3 linked regions of the Candidatus Finniella inopinata genome follow. The protein of the gene in region 2 interacts with the protein of the main gene of each other region in a pairwise test. Links are inferred from orthologs where the notes say so. Each region holds a gene or a part of one and is shown on either strand. Other genes may lie near its edges. The genes, in order: dnaN, rpe and eno.

The links.
Region 1: the proteins of rpe (region 2) and dnaN interact in binary tests that used the Escherichia coli proteins (3 or more experiments, as listed by UniProt). The link is inferred for Candidatus Finniella inopinata from one-to-one orthologs.
Region 3: the proteins of rpe (region 2) and eno interact in binary tests that used the Escherichia coli proteins (3 or more experiments, as listed by UniProt). The link is inferred for Candidatus Finniella inopinata from one-to-one orthologs.

Annotation. Positions count from the first base shown.
Region 1 is NZ_SCFB01000004.1:132,494-137,111, reverse strand. What follows is about bases 796-3,673. They hold dnaN (DNA polymerase III subunit beta), read left to right. Parts: upstream 796-1,606; coding sequence 1,607-2,740; downstream 2,741-3,673. Other genes in these bases: EQU50_RS02475 (hypothetical protein), read left to right, coding at 2,875-3,673; EQU50_RS02485 (patatin-like phospholipase family protein), read right to left, coding at 796-1,400. In the rest of the region: excinuclease ABC subunit UvrC, read left to right, coding at 1-320; more of EQU50_RS02485, read right to left, coding at 327-795; more of EQU50_RS02475, read left to right, coding at 3,674-4,618. UniProt on the Escherichia coli protein: Confers DNA tethering and processivity to DNA polymerases and other proteins. Acts as a clamp, forming a ring around DNA (a reaction catalyzed by the clamp-loading complex) which diffuses in an ATP-independent manner freely and bidirectionally along dsDNA.
Region 2 is NZ_SCFB01000004.1:17,163-21,739, reverse strand. The notes cover bases 1,175-4,011. They hold rpe (ribulose-phosphate 3-epimerase), read left to right. Parts: upstream 1,175-2,174; coding sequence 2,175-2,849; downstream 2,850-4,011. Other genes in these bases: EQU50_RS01975 (hypothetical protein), read left to right, coding at 2,839-4,011; EQU50_RS01985 (O-methyltransferase), read right to left, coding at 1,513-2,061; EQU50_RS01990 (helix-turn-helix domain-containing protein), read right to left, coding at 1,190-1,468; EQU50_RS01995 (IS3 family transposase), read right to left, coding at 1,175-1,193. In the rest of the region: ltrA (group II intron reverse transcriptase/maturase), read left to right, coding at 1-447; more of EQU50_RS01995, read right to left, coding at 399-1,174; more of EQU50_RS01975, read left to right, coding at 4,012-4,577. UniProt on the Escherichia coli protein: Catalyzes the reversible epimerization of D-ribulose 5-phosphate to D-xylulose 5-phosphate.
Region 3 is NZ_SCFB01000004.1:184,885-189,465, reverse strand. What follows is about bases 1,741-4,581. They hold eno (phosphopyruvate hydratase), read right to left. Parts: upstream 3,871-4,581; coding sequence 2,611-3,870; downstream 1,741-2,610. Other genes in these bases: kdsA (3-deoxy-8-phosphooctulonate synthase), read right to left, coding at 3,883-4,581; EQU50_RS02710 (FtsB family cell division protein), read right to left, coding at 2,252-2,614; EQU50_RS02715 (hypothetical protein), read right to left, coding at 1,741-2,136. Also shown: EQU50_RS02725 (hypothetical protein), read right to left, coding at 1-118; EQU50_RS02720 (hypothetical protein), read right to left, coding at 139-960; more of EQU50_RS02715, read right to left, coding at 1,075-1,740. UniProt on the Escherichia coli protein: Catalyzes the reversible conversion of 2-phosphoglycerate (2-PG) into phosphoenolpyruvate (PEP). It is essential for the degradation of carbohydrates via glycolysis.

The sequences.
Region 1 (4,618 bases), 120 kb from region 2 along the record:
GTAAAGAACGTTTTTTTATGCCGGGTCGCGATCCCTTTACGTTGGGTGAAAACAGCCCTTTGCTTCATTTTTTACAACGTCTGAGGGATGAAGCGCATCGGTTTGCCATCGGAACCCATCGGGCCAAACGCACCAAAGTTTTGGGGCAATCAAAACTTGATGAAATAGTGGGTATCGGTGCGGCGCGTAAAAAGCTTTTATTGCAACATTTTGGTTCAGCCCAAGGGGTGGCCACGGCCGGCCTTTCAGACTTGGAAGTCGTGAAAGGCATCAGCCGGTCCGTTGCCTTAAAAATTTACCAACACTTTCATGAAGGTTAGAGTCTGTTAAATGTGCTTACCCTTGCTTTTCCAATTCGGTCCAACAAAATGTTCTTTCATGGGGGCTGTGGTCTTCACGCCAATGGAATCGTAATTTTCCTTTAACCAAGCATCAGCTGCTGCGCGTCCTTTTTCAAACAAATGAGTGAAGAATTCCCATTCAGTATTCAATTTGCTTGACCAGCCCAACTCTTGGAAAACCGATTCATCCTCGATAAGGTGCATGTGAACATGTTTGACTTTGCCCTTTTCAATGATGCCTTTGTTGATAAGGTCGGTGATATATGAAATGGCACGCATTTCGCGGACAACCGATGCATTGTTGGTGATCTCATTAAGGCGGTCAGCAATTTCACGTGATGTTGTCGGTAATTTATTTCTGATACTGGGATTCACCTGAACCAAAATGATATCAGGGGTTTCACAATCATAAATAAGTGGGAAAAACACGGGGTTACCAATAAAACCACCATCCCAATAATATTCGCCATCAACCAAAACGGCATTGTGAATGGTTGGCAGGCAAGCTGTTGCTTGAAGTGTCTCTAATTTTAGTTCTTCAGTGCAAAATACCTTTAATCGACCGGTGAAGACATGAGTCGCACACAGATAAACTTTACATTTGGAAGACGTACGCAATAGTTCAAAGTCAAAACTTTTTTTGATAACATCCCTTAAAGGGTCGTGACCCATGGGGTTTAGTTCATAAGGTGAAAACATACGGCTTAGATAATCAAACATGATAAACCCAGGTGAGTTGTACATGGTAAATTTGTTCATCATTTTGTCGACGGGACCTCGGTTATTCAAAGAGCTTTTTTTGCCAACCTCGTGAATAGCCGTCCAAAAGTTTTTCAATTCTGTTCGGGCTGCTTGTGAGCCGCCACGTGTTAAACCCTGGGCTAAAGCCACGGCGTTCATGCCACCAGCGCTGGTTCCTGTTACGCCCTCAATTTCCAATCGGTCATCTTCCAATAAGCGGTCAAGAACGCCCCAGGTAAAGGCACCATGTGATCCTCCACCCTGCAATGCCAGGGCTACCTTTTTTTTGTTTGAAACTTTTCCTTCTGAATTTGCCATTTTTCCCTCAGATTTAACAATTTATAATCTTCCTATATTTTAAGCGATAAAGTATTAATATTTTACTAATGTTGTAAGTGTAAATTATTGAAAGGTCACTTCGACCTTTAGCAAAAATAAATGCGCTTACAGTAACAGGTGTGTCGTTTTTTTGCCTTAAATATGGTATGACACTGCTTATTAACCAACCAAGGAATGCTTGTTTTATGAAGTTGTCATTAGAAAAAGGTTTATTTTTAAAAGCTTTGTCGCACGGTCAAAGCGTCGTTGAGAAACGGACGACTGTTCCCATTCTAAGTCATGTTCTTTTAACGGCTTCTAATCACGGCTTGTCGATTACAGCGACAGATATGGATATGGCGTTGATTGAAACGATTCCGGCACAAACCATAACCTCAGGATCTATTTGCGTATCAGCCCACCTGATTCATGACATTGTTCGAAAACTCAGCGACCGGTCTTTAATTGATTTGGAGGTTTATGCGGAAAGTGGCCAGCTTGTGGTGACCTCTGGTCGTTCCAGGTTTGAATTGCCTTGTTTGTCCAGTGAAGATTTCCCTCAGTTAACCCAAGGTCAGCTGTCGCATCGGTTTAGTTTGCCGGCACCAGTTATTAAGCACCTTATTGATACGACCCGCTTTGCCATGTCAACGGAAGAGACGCGTTATCACTTGAACGGTATTTATTTTCACACCCTTGAGAACGAAGGTCTAAAGGTTCTGCGCGCGGTGGCAACGGACATGCATCGTTTGGCCTGTGCCGAATGTGAAAGCCCCACTGAAGCCTTTGGGATGCCAGAGGTTATTGTTAGCCGTAAAACAATTCACGAGATTTCTAAGCTATTAGACGATGCTGAAAAGCCAGTCCACATTGGTCTTTCTGAAAACCGTATTGAATTCGCCATTGATGGTAATTCCATGCAGGCCGTCTTAAGTGCCCGATTGATTGATGGGGGTTTCCCCGATTATTCATCGGCTTTAACCATTAGTAATGACAAGACGTTGGTTGTGCCCACCAAAGCGTTTGCCGAGGCGGTTGATCGGGTGGGGACCGTTGTCAATGATAAGGTGCGGGCCATTAAGGTGCGCCTGGCCAACAACACAGCAACCTTGTCAGCCATAAGTAACGAATTAGGCAAGGCCGAAGAAGAGCTGGATGTCGATTACCCCTATGATCAACCCTTGGAAGTTTGTTTCAATGTTCGCTATTTAATGGATATCGCCGCCCAGGTTCCAACGGAAGAGATGGAGTTATTGTTGGTTGATACCGAATCGTCGGTCTTGATTCGACCCACCGGCAATCCTCATGTGACTTTTATTTTAATGCCGATGAGGGTTTAAAAGGATTCTTCCCTGAGTAAAATAAAATCAACAGGTCTATTAACTTTTTGTTTGCAAAGCAGGGTATACTATTTTATAAAGCAGGGTATACTATTTTATATGGTGTATTCATTGGAAATTTTAAGGTTGGACTTATGATAAATTTTGCCAAATATTGTCTTTTAACTGTCGGAATGGTTTCAGTCAGCATGGGGGTAGCGCAGGCTGAATTTAAACAAGACATCCTTGATAGTGCAATGAAAATGGCAGAGGCTGACTATAAAATTGACGCCAATCCTGTTAACAAAGCGGTTCAAGCGGCCAATTTCCTGGCCCATGATCTCAAAAGGGAGTCAGACCCAACAAGGGCCAAAAATATAGCGGATACTTTGCTTGGATTAGTTAGTAAAGGGGAAGGTAAAGGTGTGGGGGGAATCAGCGAAACACCAGCTAATGAGGGCGAGCGGGGTTTGATGATTAATGCTTTGCAGGAAGCGACAAGGTTTTTGAAAGAACAAGATGGTTTAACAGAGGCAGCTTTAGGGGCGAACTTAAAAACATTTGATAAGGCAGATAAAGAACACGAAAAGCAGCATGTTGCGCATGTTAGTGCGATTATTTTTGGAGCCTTTAAAAAACATGCCGGTGTGTTAGATTCTGCAGCTATAAAATCTGATCTTCAAGGTATCTTAGCTGGTACAGCTTGGTTAAAAGATTATATGACCAAGGATGAGTATTGGAAATATGTCGATGCTTATTTAAGTAAAGCCCTTGAGCGGCGGGTTTATAATGTGAAGATTCAACAAGAGATTGATGATCTGCGTGCAAAGGAAAAAAAAGATGATGGTGAAGCGGATTATAACCATAACGACTTTGTTAAGAGTTACGTTGCCAGCTTGGTCCAGGGGGATAATCCTTTAAAAGATTTAGAAACTTTGACAGAGAAGTTGCAGGAAACGGTTATTCCCGAAAAGGCCTTTCAGATTGCCCGCTCCATGATTGAGAAGTTAAAAACCAAAGATTTCAATTTTGAAAGGCTTCTTGCTGATTCTGAAGGCATGCCCACTGTTATCGATGCCTTGATTGCCATTGAAAAGTATCGCATGCTTGAGACTAGACAAAGTTATTTAGAAAAAATTGATCCCCCTATTTTTACGTACCAAAACACCAAGCAATCCCCGGAAAGCGAAGCCGTTTTGTTGGCGATGGTCAGTGCGATTCAAAGTATCCTTCGTAATCCTGATTTAACAGACGATGAGGTGGTGGATCAATTTAAGTATAAAATTCCAAAGAGCCCTTATAAGGCTGTCGCTAAGGGTGGAATCACTTGGTCGATAGAGCTGGAAGAGCGTAGAGGAGAAGACTTTAAACGGCCATCTTATGAAAAAGCATTAGAAATGATTAGGGGCGGGGCAATAAAAAATCTTATCAGCAAATTGAATCTTCCACAGAAAGTCAAAGACTTATCTCGGCCCCTGAACATTTCAAAAGTTCAAAAACTAGAAATCGATAAAGAGGCGATGAAACAAAAGCTGTTTTACGTTCATAGGCCTGTTTTTGACTTTAAAAAAGCTGTTTTTGTAAGGGAACCTAGAATTATGTATTGGGTGCAATCAAGGGGGAATGGTGAGTGTGGTTACTTTAGCCTTAGACATGCCCAAGGTTACGCCGAATATGTGCAACAAATCCTTGATAATTTGGATGATCCTGAAATCTATAATCGGGCGATTACGCTGACCAATCTTAACGAAGTTGTGTTACTTGAGGCACAAAAGTTGGAAAAAAGCTCTGCTGAAAAAAGGTCCCTTCAAGAAAATGAACAGTTAGAAAAGCTTGGTCCTTATTTGAAAGCCCTGGAGGAACTTCAAGTAAAATATGAGGCTGAAAGTTCGAAAATTG
Region 2 (4,577 bases):
TTTGTGAACGAAACGAAGACCAGGATTGTAAAAGCGCCGCATGAATCCTTTGATTTTCTGGGGTACACATTCGGTCAGGCTTATAATAAAGAGCATAAGGCCTATTGGGGAACCCAGCCATCAAAGAAAGCGGTTCGACAAGTTATTCAGAAGATCCATAACGAGACGCGTATTCAATTGACCTGGACAACAGCAGAGAAGAGGATATTGGCAATAAACCAAATTCTGCGAGGCTGGTGTGGCTACTTTAATCAGGGACCTGTTTTAAAGAACTACCATACGGTTCGAAAGTATACAGAAAAGCGTCTTCGACGTTGGTTGGTGAAGAAGCATAAAATGAGAGGGACCAAAGGACATCGCCAATTTCCGACCGAGCACCTTTATGGAAAGCTCGGCCTCTATAAAATAGCTTGCGTCATGGCTGACGTGCCGAAAGCGAAAGCATGAGGTTCTGAACGAAAGCCGGATGCGTTAATAGCGCACGTCCGGTTTGATGTGGCAGGCAGTGGAAACGGGATACCGCGCCACTGCTTGACCCTACCAATGCAGCGCCCCACGCCATCATGACTCACCTTGATCCCATGGGCTTCTGCCGCTAGGATCCAAGCTTCCCCTGTGAATTGGCTGCCTTGATCCGAGTTCACAATCTCCGGCGATCCGTGACGTTTTATGGCCTCCTCTAAAACTTCAATCCCATGACTTGCTTCCATTGTGTTGGCCAACTTCCAGCCCACAACAAATCGTGTGTGCCAATCGATCAAGGCAAATAAATAGACCATGCCGCCGGGGAGCTTGATGTAGGTGATATCCGTGGCCCAGACTTGGTTTTTGTGATCAATCACAAGCTCCTTCAAAAGATACGGTCTGACAGCATTTTCACGATTTGCGATGGAGGTGTTTGTCCGGGGTTTGGGTAATATGGACCGCAATCCCATAAGTTTCATCAATCGCAGGGCGCACTTGTGGTTGATGCGTATTCCCCGATCCAAAAGCCAGCCGGTGATTCTCCTATAGCCAAAAAAGGGGTGTTCCCTCCATATGTCCATGATTTCGTTCATAATCTCAGTGTAAGATTCATCTTCCTTTTCGGCATAGTAATAGCTTGAACGGTGAAGCCCGAGAAGGTCGCATTGTCTTTGAATTATCAGGCTTTGGTCCGGGGAAATAATGGAGCGCTTCTCTCTAACGCTCATTTCCCCAACGCTTTTTTTAGAAAATCTAAGTCCATGGTGAGCTGGCCAATCTTGCGTTGAAGATCGTCAACTGTGGGGCCATTTTCTTTAGGTTTTTTGCGACGGCTGAAAATCTCAGGCCCACCATCCAAAAGCTCATTCTTCCACCTCTGGAGAACGCTTTGATGAACGCCATATTTTTGTGAAAGTTCTGATACGGGGCTCTTGCCACTGATCATCGCAATCGCTGCTTCTAATTTCGTTTTGCCGCTGTGTTGTTGGCGGATCTTTCCCATTTTTTATTTCCTTCAGTTGCTGTCTTTTATACAACACTCAGGAGCTAAAAAACTCTCTTAACTTTGTGTCCAGTTTTTGGGGTGCAGGGCATATTATCGACCAAAATGACGCCATTGGGGTTCAAAAGACTCAAGCTTAGTTCCAGGTAGGTCCCATAATTGCTTTTGTCTGCATCGATCAAGACTAAGTCGAAAGTTTCTTGTTGTTGGATCAATTTTTGTAAGCTATCGACCGCCTTTCCCATCATAAGGGTGATTTTGTGGCTGACACCAGCCAATTCCCAATATTTTTTTGCAACGTTTGTCCACTTTACATTTCTGTCACAAGTTATGATCCGACCCTCCTCAGGTAAACTGAGGGCCATGGTCAAACTGCTGTAGCCGGTGTAAGTGCCAATTTCCAATATTGTCTTCGCATTGGTCATTTTAACCAGAAATCCCAACAGCTGGCCTTGTAGGGGGGTTATCTGCATGCTGCCTTCTGGCATGGTTTGGGTTTGTTTACGTAAAGCTTGCAAAACCCTTGATTCATTTAAAAAATGGTGGTGGCAATAATCTTGTAATTTTTCTGTCAGGTTGATGTCTTTGGGCATAATGGGACTCTTTTATGCAGATCGTAGTCCTTGAAAAAAAGAATATCCAAGTCCTTGATTTATAGTATCGCTTCTCGCTAGCATAAGGCATATTTCCATAATGAAAAAATATAATGTCGACCTTTTTGCCTTTGGTGGCGCCGTCCTTGTTATCAGCGAATTTTTTGCATCTGCAGAGTGACATTGATCATGTCACCAAAGCTGGTGCTGATTGGTTGCACATAGACGTTATGGATGGTCATTACGTCCCTAATCTCAGTTTTGGTCCTGAATGGGTCAGACAAATTCGAAAAGCAACCTCTCTGCCCATAGATGTTCATTTGATGGTCAGTTGTGTTGATAAGTGCATCGATGATTTTGCTGCTGCTGGTGCCAACCATTTGACCATTCATCCCGAGGCTGTTTATCACCCCCATGGATGTTTACAAAAAATTAAACAACTTGGATTAAAGGCTGGAATCGCCCTAAATCCAGGAACGGGCCTGGAAGTCCTCTATCCCTTGTTGGATCAGGTTGATTTAATCCTGGTCATGACAGTCAACCCCGGGTTTGGTGGACAAAAGTTTTTGCCAGAGATGATGGTAAAAATTCGGGCGTTGCGGGCATTTTTAGATAAAGAAAAACCAGATATTTCTATTGTTGTAGATGGTGGTCTGAATGACCAATCGGCACCCTTAGTTGTGGAAGCGGGTGCCCAGGTTTTGGTGGCGGGTAGCTACCTTTTTAGCGATTCTTCTGAGACACTTGCTGATCGCGTGCAAAAATTGAGGGGCTTTCATGGAAAATAGAAGCCGAGAGATGCCCGCAAGTTTTTCCCGTAATAATTTGTTAACCATTTCCATAGTACTCTGGTTTTGGTGGTTAGTTACACCTGAGATTGGTCGGGTGCGCGAGAGGATAGATAAAATCCTTCTTTTGTTATTCAAAGCAAGGGAATTGCCTGGGGTAGAGTCTTGGAACCGGTTTCGAGACTTTAGCCGAATTTCTATGGGATTGGAACCCCATAGAAAGACATTGCTCAAAAATCGAAAGATTGCGGGCAACAGGGAGATTCGTGTCGTGGTTGAGTGGCGGGGCGGGCGCTGCGGAATTTTTGGGCGGCCCTTCTTGTATGCAGTATGTCCAAAAACCCCTCATGCGTCTGAGGGAAAAAACTGGTTTAAAAACCAGCCTCCTTTCTTGCATAGGAAAATCGTTTTGATAAAATCCCGCAACTTTCTCGGACGTTGGAAACGCCTTTTGCAAGCAACTCCCCTATACGGTTTGCGCTTGATGGGGTCAACAGAATCTATTCCGTCGATTGTTTTAACAGATTTGTGGCCCGGCGACAGTATGGCCGGTCAAAGTCTGGTGGAGGGATCCTTTAAGATGGGGGATTACTTTGTCCCGTTAAAGGAAGTATCAAGGTTCCTTAGTCACAGTCGTGAGTGCCCCAAGGGGTTTTTGCTATTTCTTCATAGTTTTGAATGGCTTCGCGATTTGCGGACAGCAGGAACGAACGCTAGTCGAAAGCGTGCCCGAGAGCTTATTAAATATTGGATTCAGAGCCATGGATCATGGGCTAGAAAAAACTGGCTTGAGCCGTCTTGGTATCCAGAGGTGATGGGTCAGCGAATAAGGTTCTGGTTAAGCCTTTATGATTTTTTTGGCGCCACAGCTGATGATGAATTCAAACGGTTATTTTTTACAAGTTTACATCGTCAATATCGATATCTTCAAAACAACTATAAAACTCATACTCGCACCGATTGGCAGCATTTTCAGGCCCTTGTTGGACTTATCTTCGCGACGTGTTGTTTGGAAAAGACATCTTACCGGCTGGCTGTGTATATGAAGGAATTGGAAAAACTTTTGAGCCGACAGTTGTTTGAGGATGGAGGGCACGTCAGCCGATCGCCTAAAATTCAATTTTTTCTGTTAAGAGATTTGATTGACATGAGGGGAGTTTTAAGAAGTTGCGGTGTAAGCGAGCCAGAGTTTCTTCAACAAGCCATCCAACATATAGCACCTATCGTTCGTTTTTTTCGTCACACTAGCGGGGAGTTGGCTCATTTTTCAGGAGCATTAAATCAAGTGGATGCGCTGCGTCTGTCTTGTCATTTTCTTTCTTCTGCGATGGTGGATCGCGTGTTGTCGTTGTCAGATACACGATCCAGGGGGGGGCAACGCTGCGCTGATACAGGGTATGAACGGTTAACTTCTAAGGGAGGTGTGATCATTTTGAACACGAAGCCATGCTACAGTGGCGATCAAACAACCGACAAAGCTTTTGGAATGGTGGACTTTGAATGGAGTGTTTTGCAACGAGGGTTGGTTTGCGCCAGTGATTTGATATTCCATGATGCTAGTGGAAACATTGTTTCGCTAGATGGGGAGGGGGATTCTAACAGTTGGAAGCTAGAGACCAGCAGGCACCACAAAGATGGATCTCACCACCTATGGGCTCAACTTCACTGTCATAAAGGCGGTTTTGACCTGATGTATGAACGAGAATTTTATTTGGCGGCAGACCCGCA
Region 3 (4,581 bases), 170 kb from region 2 along the record:
CTTTATAAGGTTTACCAGATACGATCAGCTTGTAATAGGCCTGTTTCAGGGTGATCTTGGGCGCAAAAACGCTAAAGACGTCATTGGCTAAAAGCATGATATCGGATTTTGTTCGCAAGAAAGTGTCTAAGGATTGGCTTAACTGTTCAAAGACTGTTTTTGGGGCAGGATTTGACTTAGTCTGGTGATGGAAGGCAGCAATGTTTGAATAACTTCCGGTTCACCCCATTTCTCCTCAAAATTATCATCGTTCAACGCATTCATAACGATTGTATCAATCGCCAATACGGCGGCCATACACGATTTAAATCTGCTATTTGTTTGTAGCAGCTTAGTTGTTTGTTCATGGTCATAGCTGAAATAACGGTCATGCAACATATGAAGTTGGCCCATAAACTTGTGGCGGGTACGGATGATGGAATAAATAACCCATAATTGTGATTCTGGACTATTTAACCATTCGAAACGTCCATACCTCCAACCGATGATGGCTGAAATTTCATCGGTTGCTTTTTTGAAAGCAGGAAAGTTGCCTTCGCTGTCTGCCTTGTCTCGCTGATTTTCTAAATCTTGAATCCAGGCCAAGAAAGTAGGGTGTGAGGGTTTCTTATACTTGGGCCCTCCATCTCCATCAGCTTTATCCGTGTCTGCCTGGTCGCCTAATTCTTGAATCGAGGCTTGGCTAGAAGATGAGGATTCTCGTTCTTTATAAGCTGGAGGCGCATCATACGACGGCGGTGCATCAGGCCCTGCATCACGGGTTTTGTCTGTGTATAGTTTGTCGAGTTTATCCCCTAATTCGTGAATCCAGACTATGAGGTTAGGAAGTGGTGAGGAGCTTTGTTCTTCATAGGACGGAGGTGCATCAGTGCACGCATCACTGGCCGTGGCCGTGGGCGTGAAGGGGGTAATAAGGTTTAATAAAAAGGCAACCAGGAAGATAAAATATTTAGAGCGCATTGAACTGCGTGTGACTAAATAATTCATAAGTAATCGTAACAATATGTTCAAAATATTTCAAGCCCCCCTCCGCCTTATGCAGGGGGATTGGGAAGAACCAGAAAGAAAAATTCCTTAATCAAAATCTGCTATTTGATTCGATTTGAACCCTTTACGTTGAGTTTTCTCTTTTAGAGGGTATCCCAAATTATTGAACAAACGTATTCCTGTATTCAACCCTAATCCCATTTTGCTAACGATGTGTCGTGCTTGACGACCGGCATCACTGGAGTCTTTTCCGCCAGCGCTTATCCAACCTAATTGATCGGCAATGTCAAAGCAGACTTCTGAATAATCTTGAACACATTCTTTAGACAAATTACTTGTTAATCTACCTGCTGCACATATGCGAACAAGCTCATCCCAACCGCCAGGGCGTGTAACCAAATTTATTGGAAAACGTTGTGTTGCATAAACTCTGTGACCATTAAGCAACGGCTTGTTATACGTTTGGTTGTATATGTCTGACAAAGCAGGGGCGTTTAGACTGCTCCAAGCACATGGTTGAACAACGGCTGGGGCTGCAGGTGCAATGTGCTGAGGAGGTTGTGAGGAGGATTGAGCGCCTGGCTGTTCTTCCTCCACCTGATATTGCACTCCAGCACACGCTCCTCCGGGAGGTTGAATTGCTGTCCCACCCGCTGATGCATTACTATTGTCTCTTGGCACTCGCAGAGAGTTAAGTAAATTATTCTGCACCAAATTTTGGCCTGCTTTCGCAGCCTCAATCAACCGGGCAACAACAGTTTGGTGTTTGCCGATATGATCGTCAAAGCCTTTCAACTCAAGATTAAACCCTGCTTCTTGAATGCCTTGCTCAACTGCAAAATTTATCCCCTCCAGTATCAGGGCACGTTCTTCAGGAGTGGCTTCGCGATCACTAATTCCGCCAACGCCCGCCCCTGAACCGATGATGAGGGCAATTTTTTTGGCAGCATTATCATAAATTTCGGCATTTTCTTGCAGATGGCGAATAAACTGAACGGCCGAGCAAGGTTGATTGACCCTGTTTTGCATTAAATTGATTCTGAAAGTTGAGTACTCATCCACTATCTCAGACTCAAGGGTTGTTGCTTGAGCATAAACACCGCCCAGAAAGCATACAAAAACAAAAAATTTCTTCAACATTTTATTCATTTGGATTCAAATCCTTATAAAGGTTTATGTTTACATAAACCTTAAATTGATCTTCTAACACTAAAAGTCAAGGTTTATTTCAGCATTATTAACTGTTGTTAAATCCCTTGTGCCCTTAAGATTTCCCCTGCGATGGCTCGCTAGCCTCCAGCCCCTCGTTATAGATGATCACCTCGTCCGGGCGGGCAAAGTTTAAAATCAGGCGGGCGCGTTCTTCCAACATGTCAGGATCAAGGTTGTCGGGCCTTAACAGGTGCACTTGCCGTTCCAAAATTTCCCGTTGTGATTGCAATGTAGATAATGTTATTTCATCCTCTGCGATTTTCTTTTGAAGGCGCATCCAGGCAAAAAAACCTCGCTCCCCTTGAAAAATATGATAGGCAAAGTAGATCAGCAGACAAAGCCCTAAAAGAGGTCCCAGCATGGAACCCAGGCGGCGAGGTTGGTTTGTGAAGGAACTGGTTTCTAGGGTGGTCATACCAGCGACCCTAAGGTGGCGGATTCACCAATTTCTTCAGCAATTCGTATCAAACGATTATATTTAGCAACTCGGTCCGATCGACATAGCGAACCCGTTTTGATTTGCCCAGCACCGGTGGCAACGGCCAAGTCAGCGATGGTGGTGTCTTCTGTTTCGCCCGATCGGTGGGAAATAATCGTTTTAAACCCGTGGTGTTGAGCGATTTGAATGGTGTTCAGTGTTTCCGTCAGCGTCCCAATTTGGTTGGGTTTAATTAAAATGGCATTGGCGGCCTTTTCCTTGATGCCCCGCAACAGGCGTTCTGGATTGGTGACGAACAAATCGTCCCCGACCAACTGCAGGCTGCCCCCCAGCACTTGATTCATGTGGGACCAGCCGTTCCAGTCCTCTTCAAACAAGCCATCTTCTATGGAAATAAGGGGATAATTTTTGGCTAACTGCGCATAGAAATCAACCAACTGTTCAGAGTTATAAACCCGTCCTTCCAAATGATAAGAACCGTCCTTATACAATTCATTGGCCGCTACATCCAACGCCAAATTTATATCAACGCCAGGGCGATAGCCTGCGGCTTCAATTGCCTTTAAAATAAAATCCAAGGCTTCGTTCGTGCTTTTTAGGGCTGGTGCCAGGCCGCCTTCATCGCCCACGTTCGTGCTGTGACCGGCTTTTTTCAATAACGATTTTAACTTATGAAAAACCTCGGCCCCCATGCGGATCGCAGTTCCTATGTCTTTGGCAGACGAGGGGATCATCATGAATTCTTGGATATCGATATCGTTATCGGCATGGGCGCCACCATTCAAGATATTCATCATGGGCATGGGCAGGCGGTTGGTGTGAATTCCCCCTAAATATCGATAAAGCGGCATGTTGAAGGAATCAGCAGAGGCTTTGGCCACAGCCAGACTGACGCCTAACAGCGCATTCGCCCCTAACCGGGACTTGTTGGGCGTACCATCCAGATCAATTAATATCTTATCAACCTCTGCCTGATCATCGCCCAGTTCACCCGCCAGGGCATCGAAAATCTCGCCTTCAATTGCATCTATGACTTGTAAAACGCCTTTCCCGTGATAACGGTTGGGATCTTGATCGCGTTTCTCTACCGCCTCAAAAGTGCCCGTTGAGGCACCGGATGGGACGGCTGCGCGTCCCAGGCTGCCGCATTCTAAAAGGACGTCGACTTCAACGGTGGGGTTCCCCCGGGAGTCTAAGATTTCACGGGCGGCGATGTTAATAATTTCTGGCATTTAGGATTCTTTCTATAAAAAACGGGGGTAAGCTTTGGCGACTTTGTCCAGGGCCATCAGTTCGGTTAACACCTGGGGCATATCGTGCAAATGGATCATGTTGGGGCCATCACTGGGGGCTTTGTCAGGGTTTTCGTGGGTTTCCAAAAATACACCAGCCACACCCACTGCTATGGCAGCTCGTGCCAAGATGGGGGCAAATTCGCGTTGGCCGCTTGACGATTGGCCCGCACCGCCTGGTTGTTGAACCGAATGGGTGGCATCAAAAATGACAGGGCATCCTGTTTTTGCCAAAATCGGTAAGGCACGCATGTCGGAGATAAGCGTGTTGTAACCAAAGCTGGCGCCACGTTCGCATAGCATCACCTGGGAATTACCAAAGGCGTGCATTTTGGCGACCACATTGGCCATATCCCATGGGGCCAAAAATTGGCCCTTTTTAATGTTAATGACTTTGCCAGTGGCGGCAGCGGCCTGTAACAGGTCAGTTTGGCGGCATAGGAAGGCCGGAATCTGTAAGACATCCACCACGTCGGCCACCTTTTGGCATTGGTCGGCATTATGCACATCGGTTATTACCGGGCATTGGAATTGCTCTCGAATTTGGTGGAAAACCTCTAGACTTGCCTCTAACCCTAAGCCCCGTTCGCCCTTAATGCTGGTGCGGTTGGCTTTATCGAAGGAGGTTTTATAGATAAGGCCAATGCCCAA